Regions from separate parts of the Actinoplanes sp. NPDC051851 genome, predicted to be linked through region 3. Evidence: riboswitches for the same ligand, from Rfam matches in the RefSeq annotation. Region 3 holds a riboswitch; each other region holds the start of a gene.
The links. A riboswitch is a leader RNA that binds a small molecule or an ion and turns the genes downstream of it on or off. The one in region 3 is predicted to bind cyclic di-AMP.
Positions count from the first base shown of each region.

Region 1: it holds a riboswitch for cyclic di-AMP, as region 3 does, so the genes downstream of both, AB0M08_RS17240 (NlpC/P60 family protein) here and AB0M08_RS27065 (hypothetical protein) in region 3, are expected to answer to the same signal.
Region 2: it holds a riboswitch for cyclic di-AMP, as region 3 does, so the genes downstream of both, AB0M08_RS30540 (transglycosylase family protein) here and AB0M08_RS27065 (hypothetical protein) in region 3, are expected to answer to the same signal.

Region 1 covers NZ_JBFAYF010000015.1:93,773-97,036, forward strand. Annotated here, with positions in the region: gene AB0M08_RS17225 (DUF6158 family protein) at 1-71, opposite strand, end outside; gene AB0M08_RS17230 (hypothetical protein) at 160-606, shown strand; gene AB0M08_RS17235 (DUF3817 domain-containing protein) at 622-945, shown strand; cyclic di-AMP (ydaO/yuaA leader) riboswitch at 1,124-1,319, shown strand; gene AB0M08_RS17240 (NlpC/P60 family protein) at 1,367-2,296, shown strand; gene AB0M08_RS17245 (sigma-70 family RNA polymerase sigma factor) at 2,373-3,264, opposite strand, start outside.
Region 2 covers NZ_JBFAYF010000038.1:48,382-51,645, reverse strand. Annotated here, with positions in the region: gene AB0M08_RS30550 (LysR family transcriptional regulator) at 1-428, opposite strand, end outside; gene AB0M08_RS30545 (nuclear transport factor 2 family protein) at 499-855, shown strand; gene AB0M08_RS30540 (transglycosylase family protein) at 975-1,565, opposite strand; cyclic di-AMP (ydaO/yuaA leader) riboswitch at 1,568-1,746, opposite strand; gene AB0M08_RS30535 (saccharopine dehydrogenase NADP-binding domain-containing protein) at 1,945-3,183, shown strand; gene AB0M08_RS30530 (class I SAM-dependent methyltransferase) at 3,232-3,264, opposite strand, start outside.
Region 3 covers NZ_JBFAYF010000031.1:53,616-56,879, reverse strand. Annotated here, with positions in the region: gene AB0M08_RS27070 (hypothetical protein) at 1-861, opposite strand, end outside; cyclic di-AMP (ydaO/yuaA leader) riboswitch at 933-1,068, opposite strand; cyclic di-AMP (ydaO/yuaA leader) riboswitch at 1,276-1,412, shown strand; gene AB0M08_RS27065 (hypothetical protein) at 1,416-2,459, shown strand; gene AB0M08_RS27060 (glycoside hydrolase family 65 protein) at 2,530-3,264, opposite strand, start outside.

The DNA of each region.
Region 1 (3,264 bases), on a different contig from region 3:
AGGCTGGCGAGCTCGCGGAACAGGTCGTCGTCGGGCAGCCCCACCGGGTCGACGCCGGTATCGAAGTCCATCGTGCACCTCCGTTCGCCGTACGGGCTTCGCTCGTCAGGACGGTTGCCCGGGCAAGGGCTCGCCAAACCCGCCGGTACGCTCGTGGTCATGAAAGGGCTGTGGTCTCCGGTCTGGATCGGCAAGCACCTCCTGGCGCTGGTGCTGACCGCGGGCTGCCTCGGCCTCGGCTGGTGGCAGTACAGCCGGGCCACCGGGGGAAACTCGCTCAGCTGGGGCTACATGTTCGAGTGGCCGGTCTTCGCCGGTTTCGTCGTCTTCATCTGGGTCCGCGAGATCCAGGTCTTCCGCCGGAGTTCCGAGCCCACCGCCACCGCCGAGGAGGCGCCGGCCCCGGTCACCGAGCGCGATCCGGACGCACCGATCACGCTGGGCCGCCCGGTCCGGGTCGCCGGCCGGGCCGGCGGCCGCGGCGAGTCCGACCCCGAGCTGGACGCCTACAACGACTACCTGGCCTGGCTGACCGAGCACCCGGGCGCCCGGCCGGCCGACTACCCCGGACGCGTGCCGCAGCGCGACATCGTCGAGAACCGCTAGAAGGAGACCTCCACCGTGCAGGGCGCTCTCACCCGTTACCGGATCATCGCCTGGATCGTCGGCGTGTTCCTCATCGTCCTGACCCTGATCGGCATGCCGCTGAAGTACCTGGCGGACAACGCGACGGTGGTCGCGCTCGTCGGCCCGCTGCACGGTTTCCTCTACATGGTCTATCTGGTGCTCGCGTTCGACCTGTCGCGACGGGCGAAGTGGCCGTTCTCGCGAATGGTGATCGTGATGCTGGCCGGCACCATCCCCTTCTTCTCGTTCTGGGCCGAGCGTAAGGTCACTCAGAGCTGGGTTCCGAATACTGCTTACGAACCGGCTCTCAACGATTAACGGGTCGACCCGCGCCTGAATGACGCTCAGCGCGGGACATATAACAGCCCGTTATCAGGATTATTCTCGCAACTGCGACTAATCGCATAAAGCGCGTGTCAAGGTCTTGATTTTGTTTCGGACCCCGATAAGTTGGTGCGGTTGGTTCGGTCCGCAGCCACAAACCCTCCGGTGGCGCCGACCAACGCCGCCGAATCTTCGAACGGCGTCCGGCGACCCACCCCCGGGTTTCCGGCAGCCGCACCAGAACCGGGGAAGCACCTTCCCGGGGTGAATCCGCACGGCAGACGCGGTAGGGCTTCATCTTCCGAGCCCACTGATCCGTAGCTAACACCGCCGTCAGCTAACCCGGTAGGCGGCCAGGAAGCGGAAGAAGGGCCCCTGACCAGTGCCACACCCCCGTACCCGACTGAGGGCGCTCGTGGTCGCGCTGACAGCGCTGGCGATCACCACGTCGGGAGCGACGGCCGCGCACGCGGCACCGTCCGAGAGCGAGCTGAAGAAGAAGATCGACAAGGCTTCTGATCAGGTCGAGGACATCACCGAGTCGTACAACAAGATGAAGATCGAGCTGAAGGAGACCAAGGCTCAATCGACCAAGCTGGCCGCGTCGATCAAGCCCGCTCAGCAGGCTCTCGCCACGGCCACGGGCAAGGTGCAGACGATCGCGTCCACCTCCTACATCCAGGGCCGGGTCGGCCCGATGACCGTCCTGCTCGGTGGGGACACCGACAGCCTGCTCGACCGGATGACGTACCTCGAGCAGATCACTCTGGACAACCAGGCGGACATCGACAGCTACACCGACACCACCGCGACCTACAACGAGCGGCAGGCCGCCCTCAAGGTCACGCAGGACAAGCAGTCCGCGCAGGTCACCGAGCTGGCCGCCCGTAAGAAGAAGATCGAGGGCGACCTCGAGGACCTGTACGACATGCGCGAGGACCTCTACGGCAGCGCCACCGAGGACTCCGGCTCGTACACCGGCACGATCCCCAGCATCGCGGGCTCGGCCGGCACCGCGGTCACCTACGCGTTCAACGCGATCGGCAAGCCGTACGGCTACGGTGACGCCGGTCCGGACTCGTACGACTGCTCGGGTCTCACCATGGCGGCGTGGGCCGCGGCGGGCAAGTCGCTGCCGCACAACGCCGCCGCCCAGTACAGCGCCACCGCCCGGATCAGCCGGTCCGACCTCAAGGCCGGCGACCTGGTGTTCTACCGATCCCTCGGGCACGTCGCCCTCTACGTCGGCGACGGCAAGATCATCGACGCGCCGTCGGCGGGCCGGGACGTCCTGTACCGGTCGATCGACATCATGACCCCGTACGGCTACGGCCGGGTCAAGTAACGCCACCGCAACGACGAAGGCCGGTGCTCCCCGCGGGGAGCACCGGCCTTTCGCTTGTCGTGGCTCAGCGTGGATGTCAGGCGGCCTGCAGACCCTCGGCCCGGGCCAGCTCGCGCAGCCGTCCCAGCGCCTGGATCTCCAGCTGGCGGATGCGCTCGCGGCTGAGCGAGAAGCGCGAGGCCACCTCGGTCAGCGAGTGCTCCCGGCCGTCCTCCAGGCCGTACCGGGCGCGCATGATGCCGGCGGACCGGTCGTCCAGGTGGTTGAGCAGGCCCTCGATGCGCTGGCGCTCCAGCGCGCTCAGCACGATCTCCTCAGGGGACGGTGCGTCGCTGTCGGCGACCAGGTCACCGAGGTTGGTGTCGCCGTCGTCGCCGACCGGGGTGTCCAGGGAGACGGTGTCCTGCGCCCAGCGGGTGAGCTCGTTGACCCGCTCCACGGTGACGCCCAGCGCCGCCGCGATCTGCTCGGGCTCGGGGTCGCCGCCCAGCTCACGGACGAGCTGGCGGGTGACGTTGCGCATCCGGTTGACGTCCTCGACCAGGTGCACGGGGAGGCGCACGGTCCGCTCCTGCTGCGCGATGGCCCGGCTGATCGCCTGCCGCACCCACCAGGTCGCGTAAGTCGAGAACTTGTAGCCGCGCTCGTAGTCGAACTTCTCGACCGCGCGCACCAGACCGGTGTTGCCCTCCTGGATCAGGTCGAGCATCGGCATGCCGGAACGCACGTAGCGGCGTGCGATGGAGACGACCAACCGCAGGTTGGCCCGGATGAACAGGTCCTTGCTGCGCTGGCCCTCGGTGACGAGGCGCTCCAGCTCCTCCCGGCTCACGCCGCGGTGCTCCTCGCCCTGGTCGAGCAGGAACTCGGCGTAGAGGCCCGCCTCGATCGCCTTGGAGAGTTCGACCTCCCGCGCGGCGTCCAACAGCGGCGTCCGGGAGATCTCGTGCAGGTAGACTCCGACGAGG
Region 2 (3,264 bases), on a different contig from region 3:
ATGTCCAGCGCGCCGGTGCGCACCTGGGCGACGAGCTGGTCGGAGTTCGCCTCGACCAGCTCGACCTCGATGCCGGGGTGATCGCGGTGGAAGGCGGCGAGCGCGTCGAAGAGCGGCGCGATCTCGCAGCCGGTCACCATGCCGAGCGTCAACCGGCCACGGACCAGTCCGCGCACGTCGTCGATCGCCTCACGCAGCCCCTCGACCGCGTCCAGGGCCTCGCGGGCGTGCCGGAGCGCCGCCGAGCCGGCCTCGGTCAGCCGGGCGGTCCGGGTGCCACGGTCGAACAGCTCCGTGCCCAGCTCCTGCTCCAGGGCCTTGACCTGGGCGCTCACCCCGGACTGGGTGATGTGCACGCGCTCCGCGGCCCGGGTGAAGTTCCCCGTCTCGGCCACCGCGACGAAGTACTCCAGCTGCCGCAGATCCATGAGTGGGGATTGTAGGTGCTAGAAGAACCATCTGTTGGACTTGTGGTGGGGTGACGGGCAGGGTGGAGGCATGACCGAAGTCGCCAACAAGCCCGAAGACCTGACCCGCCTCTTCGTCGAGCGGGCCAACGCCAAGGACGCGGCCGGCATCGCCGCGCTCTACGAGGAGGACGCGGTGATGGCCTGGCCGCCCGGCTCGCAGACGGTGGGCCGCACCGCCATCGAGAAGCTCTGGGCCGGGATCCTGCCCGAGTCGCCCCGGTTCGAGCCGGAGCCGCCGCTGCCGACACTGATCAGCGGCGACCTGGCTCTCACCTCCACGCCGCCGAGAGACGGCGCGGGCGCCCGGGCTCAGGTGGCACGACGCCAGCCGGACGGCACCTGGCTGCGGGTGCTCGACCAGCCGGAGTTCCGCCGGACCACCTAGGAGGATCCCTGCGCGGTTCCAGGCGGCTCGGTTCCAGACGGCTCGGTTCCAGGCGGCTCGGTTCGAGGCGGCTCGGTTCGAGACGGCTCGGTTCGAGACGGCCTGCCGCGCGAGGCGTGTCAGATGGCGAGGCGCTGGCCCGGGTAGAGCTTGTTCGGGCTGCTCAGCCGGGCGCGATTGGCCTGGTAGATGTGCTTCCAGCCGCCCGCGACGTGATACCTGTGGGCGATTCCGCTCAGCGTGTCACCGGGCCGCACCACGTAGGTGTGTCCGGTGGCTTTGCGGGTCCTGGTGACGTTGGAGACCAGGCGCATCCGCACGTTCGCCCGCTTGTGCACCGAGGCCGTCCGGTACGCGCGGGTCATGCCCCGCCTTCCGCAGGTGGGCCATGCTCCGATGCCCTGGCCGCGCAGAACCTTTTCGGCGACGGCGACCTGTTCGCCCTTGGAAGCTTGGTTGGCGGTGGACGCGTATTTCGTACCGCCGTAGGAGCGCCAGGTGCTGCGGCTGAACTGGAGACCGCCGTAATACCCGTTGCCGGTGTTGATGCGCCAATTCCCGCCGGATTCGCACTGGGCGACGGCGTCCCAGTTGACGTCGGCCGCGTCGGCCTGGGCGGGCGTGCTGGCGCCGAGCAGGGCCACGGAGCCGGCGATTCCGCACACGGCGGCGCCGAGGACGCGACGGGCCCTCTTTTGGATCTGAACCATGAAATTGTTCTCCTCAACGCCTACGAGGTGAGCTGTCGGGTTCGGGCAGAGGTGCCCGGCCGTCGCGAGACGGCTTCACCCCGAGGCGCGCGCGGCGGCGCGCCGAGGAACTGTGGGTCCCCCGCTCCATGCCTGTGGGTTGTCGTCCGTGACCGAGGCATGGACTCGGCGTTCCGGTCACGGAGTCCGCGGCTGTGCGGACTACTGGTCGGTGGCGTGGCGTCCGTATTCCGGGCACCAGGCCGCTGGCTGTTACCCCAAATTAATTGGTTTGACCTTCCTTTGTGCGGATAAGTCACCATGTTGTCCAGCACCACCTGAAAGAGGAAGCCCGCATTCTGTATCCAGCTAGTGCAGTGGCAGTGCACAATCTCCGACCATGAGCGATCGTGAGCGCGACTTCGACGTGGTCATCTTCGGGGCCACCGGCTTCGTCGGTGTGCTGGTGGCGGGGCATCTCGCCGAGCATGCCCCGGAGGGGACCAGGATCGCGCTGGCCGGTCGCTCACCGGCGAAACTGGAGGCGGCCAGGGCGTCGCTCGGCGTCGACTGGCCGGTGCTCGTGGCCGACGCCGCCGACGTGGAGGCGCTGGCCGCACTGGCCGCCCGTGCGCGTGTCGTGGTCAGCACCGTGGGGCCGTACGCGAAGTTCGGCCTTCCGCTGGTGAACGCCTGTGCCGCGGCGGGCACCGACTACGTTGACCTCACCGGCGAGGTGCTCTTCGCCCGGGACAGCATCGACGCGAACCACGAGCTGGCGAAGAGCACCGGCGCGCGGATCGTGCACTCCTGCGGATTCGACTCGATCCCGTCCGATCTGGGCGTTCACGTGCTGCACCAGCTCGCCGAGCGGGACGGCGCGGGTGAGCTCACCGACACCACGCTCGTGGTCACCAAGATGCGCGGCGGGTTCAGCGGCGGCACCATCGACTCGATGCGCAACCAGGTCGACGTGATGAAGCGTGACCCGAAACTGCGGCGGGTGGCGGGGAGTCCGTATTCGCTCAGTCCCGATCGCAAGGCGGAGCCGGACTTCGGGCGGCAGAACGACATGGAGACGTTCCCCGCCGAGCAGGTCGATCCCCGGCTGCGCGGGCACCTCGCGCCGTTCGTGATGGCGTCCTACAACACCCGGGTGGTGCGGCGCAGCAACGCGTTGCGGGATTGGGCGTACGGGAAACGGTTCCGCTACCGCGAGGCGATGAGCGTGGGCACCTCGCCGCTCTCGCCGGTGATCGCGACCCTCACCAAGGCGGGCATGATGGGGGTCTTCCTCGGGCTGGCGGTGCCGCCGGTGCGGTTCGTGCTCGACCGGGTGCTGCCCGCGCCCGGTACCGGTCCGGACGAGCAGAGCCGCCGCAACGGTCACTTCACCATGGACATCTTCACCACCACCACGTCCGGGGCGCGCTACACGGCCCGGGTCAGGGCCAAGGGCGACCCGGGGTACGCGGCGACGGCGGTGATGCTTGGCGAGTCGGCGCTGGCACTCGCGCTGGACCGGGAGGCGCTGCCGGAGCACGGCGGCGGGGTGCTGACCCCGGCGACCGGGATCGGGGACGCGCTGGTCACCCGGCTGCGGGCGGCCGGCGTGGAGATCGGCGCCCGCAAGCTCTGAGCTCAAGCTTCCGCGCTGCGATCGGCTTTCTTACTGCGATCGGCTTTCTCACTGCGGGCGGCGGGCGATCAGCTCGAAGGT
Region 3 (3,264 bases):
GATCACGTAGAGCACCCCGAGCGTGTCGGAGTTCTTGATGAAGTAGTTCGCCAGGTTGTTGCCGTACGTCTTGCTGGCGCCGGTGGCGACCCCGCCGAAGCCGTTCTTGTCGGCGGCGAAGTCACAGGCCCGGCCCTTCGGATGCTCACCGCTGTTCTGGTGCCGGAAGCACGCGACGTACCGGGTGAACCCGTCCTTCTGGGCCTGCTTGAGGGCGTACAGCAGGCGCGGCGTGATGCAGCCGGTGGTGGTCGGGTCGTTCTCGGTGCACCCGCCGGCGAGGCTGCCGGAGGGCTCGTCGGCCGAGGCACTGTCCCCGCTGCCGCTGTCGCCGTCGGCGTCGTCACCCTGGTTCGCGTTCTTCAGGGCGGTCTCGACCTGCAGCTTCTTCTTGGCCATCACGTTGACCTGCTTCTGCTGGTCGACGATGGTGGCCTCGATCGCGGTCTTGGCCTTCTGCTGGCTGGTCAGCGTGGTCCGGAGATCGGTGATCGCCTGGTTCTGCTGGACCGCCACGGTGCCGAGCGTGATGGCCCGGTCCAGGAAGGCGCCCGAGGAGTCCGCGGTGAGCAGCGCGCTGATCGGGCCGAGCCGGCCGGTCGTGTACGCCTGGACCGCGATCTGGTCCAGCGCCGCCTGCTGCGGGCCGATCGACGCGTCCAGCGTCTTGATCTCGGCGGCCAGCTTGGTCTGCTGCGCCTTCGAGGTCTTCAGCTTCGCCTTGGCCTCGACGTAACCCTTGGAGGCGGAGTCGAGTTGTTCGAGCAGGGACTTGGAGCCGCCCTCACCGTCGTCACCCGATTCACCGGGCGCGGCGAGCGGGCGGGGCGCGGCGGAGGCCGGCGTCGCTATACCGGTCACCCCGCATGCGGCAAGGAGGAGAGCGAAGATCGCCACCCACCGTCGCCGCGCAGGTACTGACTGCACAGGCCATTTCCTTCCGTCGGCCGCCGGCCGGGTTAGCTGACGGGTTCGGGACGAAGGAAATCCCTACCGCACGTGGCGGATTCACCCCGGAAGAAATGGTTCCCCGGCTCGCCCACTCGGGCGATTAGGCGGCGGTCCCCGGGTGGGAACCGAACCGACCATACCCACTCGATCGAGGAATCGACAGTTCTCGTACGCATGGCGACAGGGCAATCACATGACGTCACCTAACTACGGAAAGTCGTTGACCGGTAACGATTTTAGCCATTTCTTCGGTCGTCATGGATGGCGATATCTCGGGTAAACTCTTCGCCGGTCCTGCCCGGACGGCACCGCCCCCGAGTTGCCGGCAGGCCACCGCCCAATCGCCCCGCAAGGGCGAGCCGGGGACCCAGGTCACTGGGGTGAATCCGCCTCGCGCGGTAGGGATCTCTTCCGTCCCGAACCCGTCAGCTAACCCGGTCGGCGGTGACAAGGAAGGATTGTTGATGACCGCACGTCCCCGCCGGTGGCTGATATTGGCCCTGGCGCCGCTCGTGGCGACCGCGTTCCTGGTGGCACCCTCCGCACCGGCGAGCGCCGCACCGAGCGCCAGCTCCTCCACCAGTTCCGAGGAGGACGAGGAGGAACAGCCCGACCTCCTCTCCGACCAGCTCGAAGCGACCAACCGGCGGTACGTGAACGCCAAGGCCGCGGTGACGAAATCGCAGAAGGCGCAGAAGACGCTGGCCACCAAGATCTCGGACGCGGAGAAGCGCCGGGACGCCCTGGTGCCCGAGGTCAACGCGATCGCCAAGCAGCAGTACCAGACCGGCAACCTGAGCGCGGTCGGCTTCCTGCTCGGCAGCGACTCGTCCCAGGACTTCCTGAACAAGGCGATCTCCCTCGAAGAGATCAACAAGCTGCACGACCAGAAGCTGCACGAGCTGAACACGGCGCTCACCGAGATCACCACGGCGAAGACCGCGCTCGACGCCGAGCTCAAGACCGAGCAGCAGCAGCTCGCCGTGCAGAAGCAGCAGAAGACGTCGGCCGACAAGCAGGTGGCCCTGCTCGGCGGTGACACCGGGATCAACAAGACCATCACGCAGGGCATGGTCGACGCGGTCTCCAAGGTCGCGGATCCGGCGCCGCGCAACGCCAGCGGCGGCTTCTCCGCCGAGTCGTGCACCCAGAACGACCCGACCACCAACGGCTGCATCACCAAGCGGACGCTGCACCTCTACCAGGAGGTGAAGAAGGCCGGATTCAACCGCTTCGTCGGTTGTCACCGGGACGGCGGCCCGTTCGAGCACCCCAAGGGCCGGGCGTGTGACTGGTCACTGCAGAAGAGCGGCTTCTCGTCGGCGCACAACAACGACATGATGCGGTACGGCAACGACCTCACCGCGTTCCTCGTGCGCAACGCCGACCGGCTCGGCATCTACTACGTGATCTGGTACAAGCAGATCTGGTTCCCGGCGACCGGGACCTGGCACGCGTACCACGGTGTGAGCGACCACACCGACCACGTGCACGTCTCGCTGCTCTAGGAAGTACCGAGCACCGATACGAAAGGCCCCCGGCCACTGCGGTCGGGGGCCTTCGTGCGTACCGGGAAGATCAGCTGCTGGTGTTCCGGCGCACCGGGGCGCGGCCCGCCGGCTGAGACGGCGCGGGGCCGACCGGCGCCGCCGGCGGGATGGCCATGGTGACCGGCCGCACCTGGGTCACCTCCAGCTCCTTGCCGTGGTGCAGCAGCGTGAGCCGGGCCGACCCCCCGCCGTTGCGCAGCGAGTAGGTGACCTCGTCGGCGGTCACGTTCACCCGCAGCCGCAGACCCCGCCAGAGCAGCGAGAACTCCAGGTTGTTGATCCGGCTGGGCAGCCGCGGCGCGAACGAGAGCTGCCCCTGGAAGTCGCGCATGCCGCCGAGGCCGGCGACCAGCGCGATCCAGGAACCCGCCAGCGACGCCACGTGGACGCCGTCACGGGCGTTCTGGTGCAGGTCGTGCAGGTCCATCAGGGCGGCCTCGCCCAGGTAGTCGTGGGCCAGCTCGAGGTGCCCGGTCTCGGCCGCCATCACCGCCTGGATGCAGGCCGACAGCGACGAGTCCCGCACGGTCCGGGCGTCGTAGTACGCGAAGTTGCGCGCCTTCTCCTCCGGCGTGAAGGCGTCACCCCGGATGTACATCGCCATGACCAGGTCGGCCTGCTTGACCACCTGCTTGCGGTACAGGTCGAAGTACGGGAAGTTCAGCAGGAGTGGGTAGCCCTCGGGCGGCGTGCCCTCGAAGTCCCACTCCTGCAGGCGGGTGAAGCCCTCGCACTGCTGGTGGACGCCGAGCTCCTTGTCGTA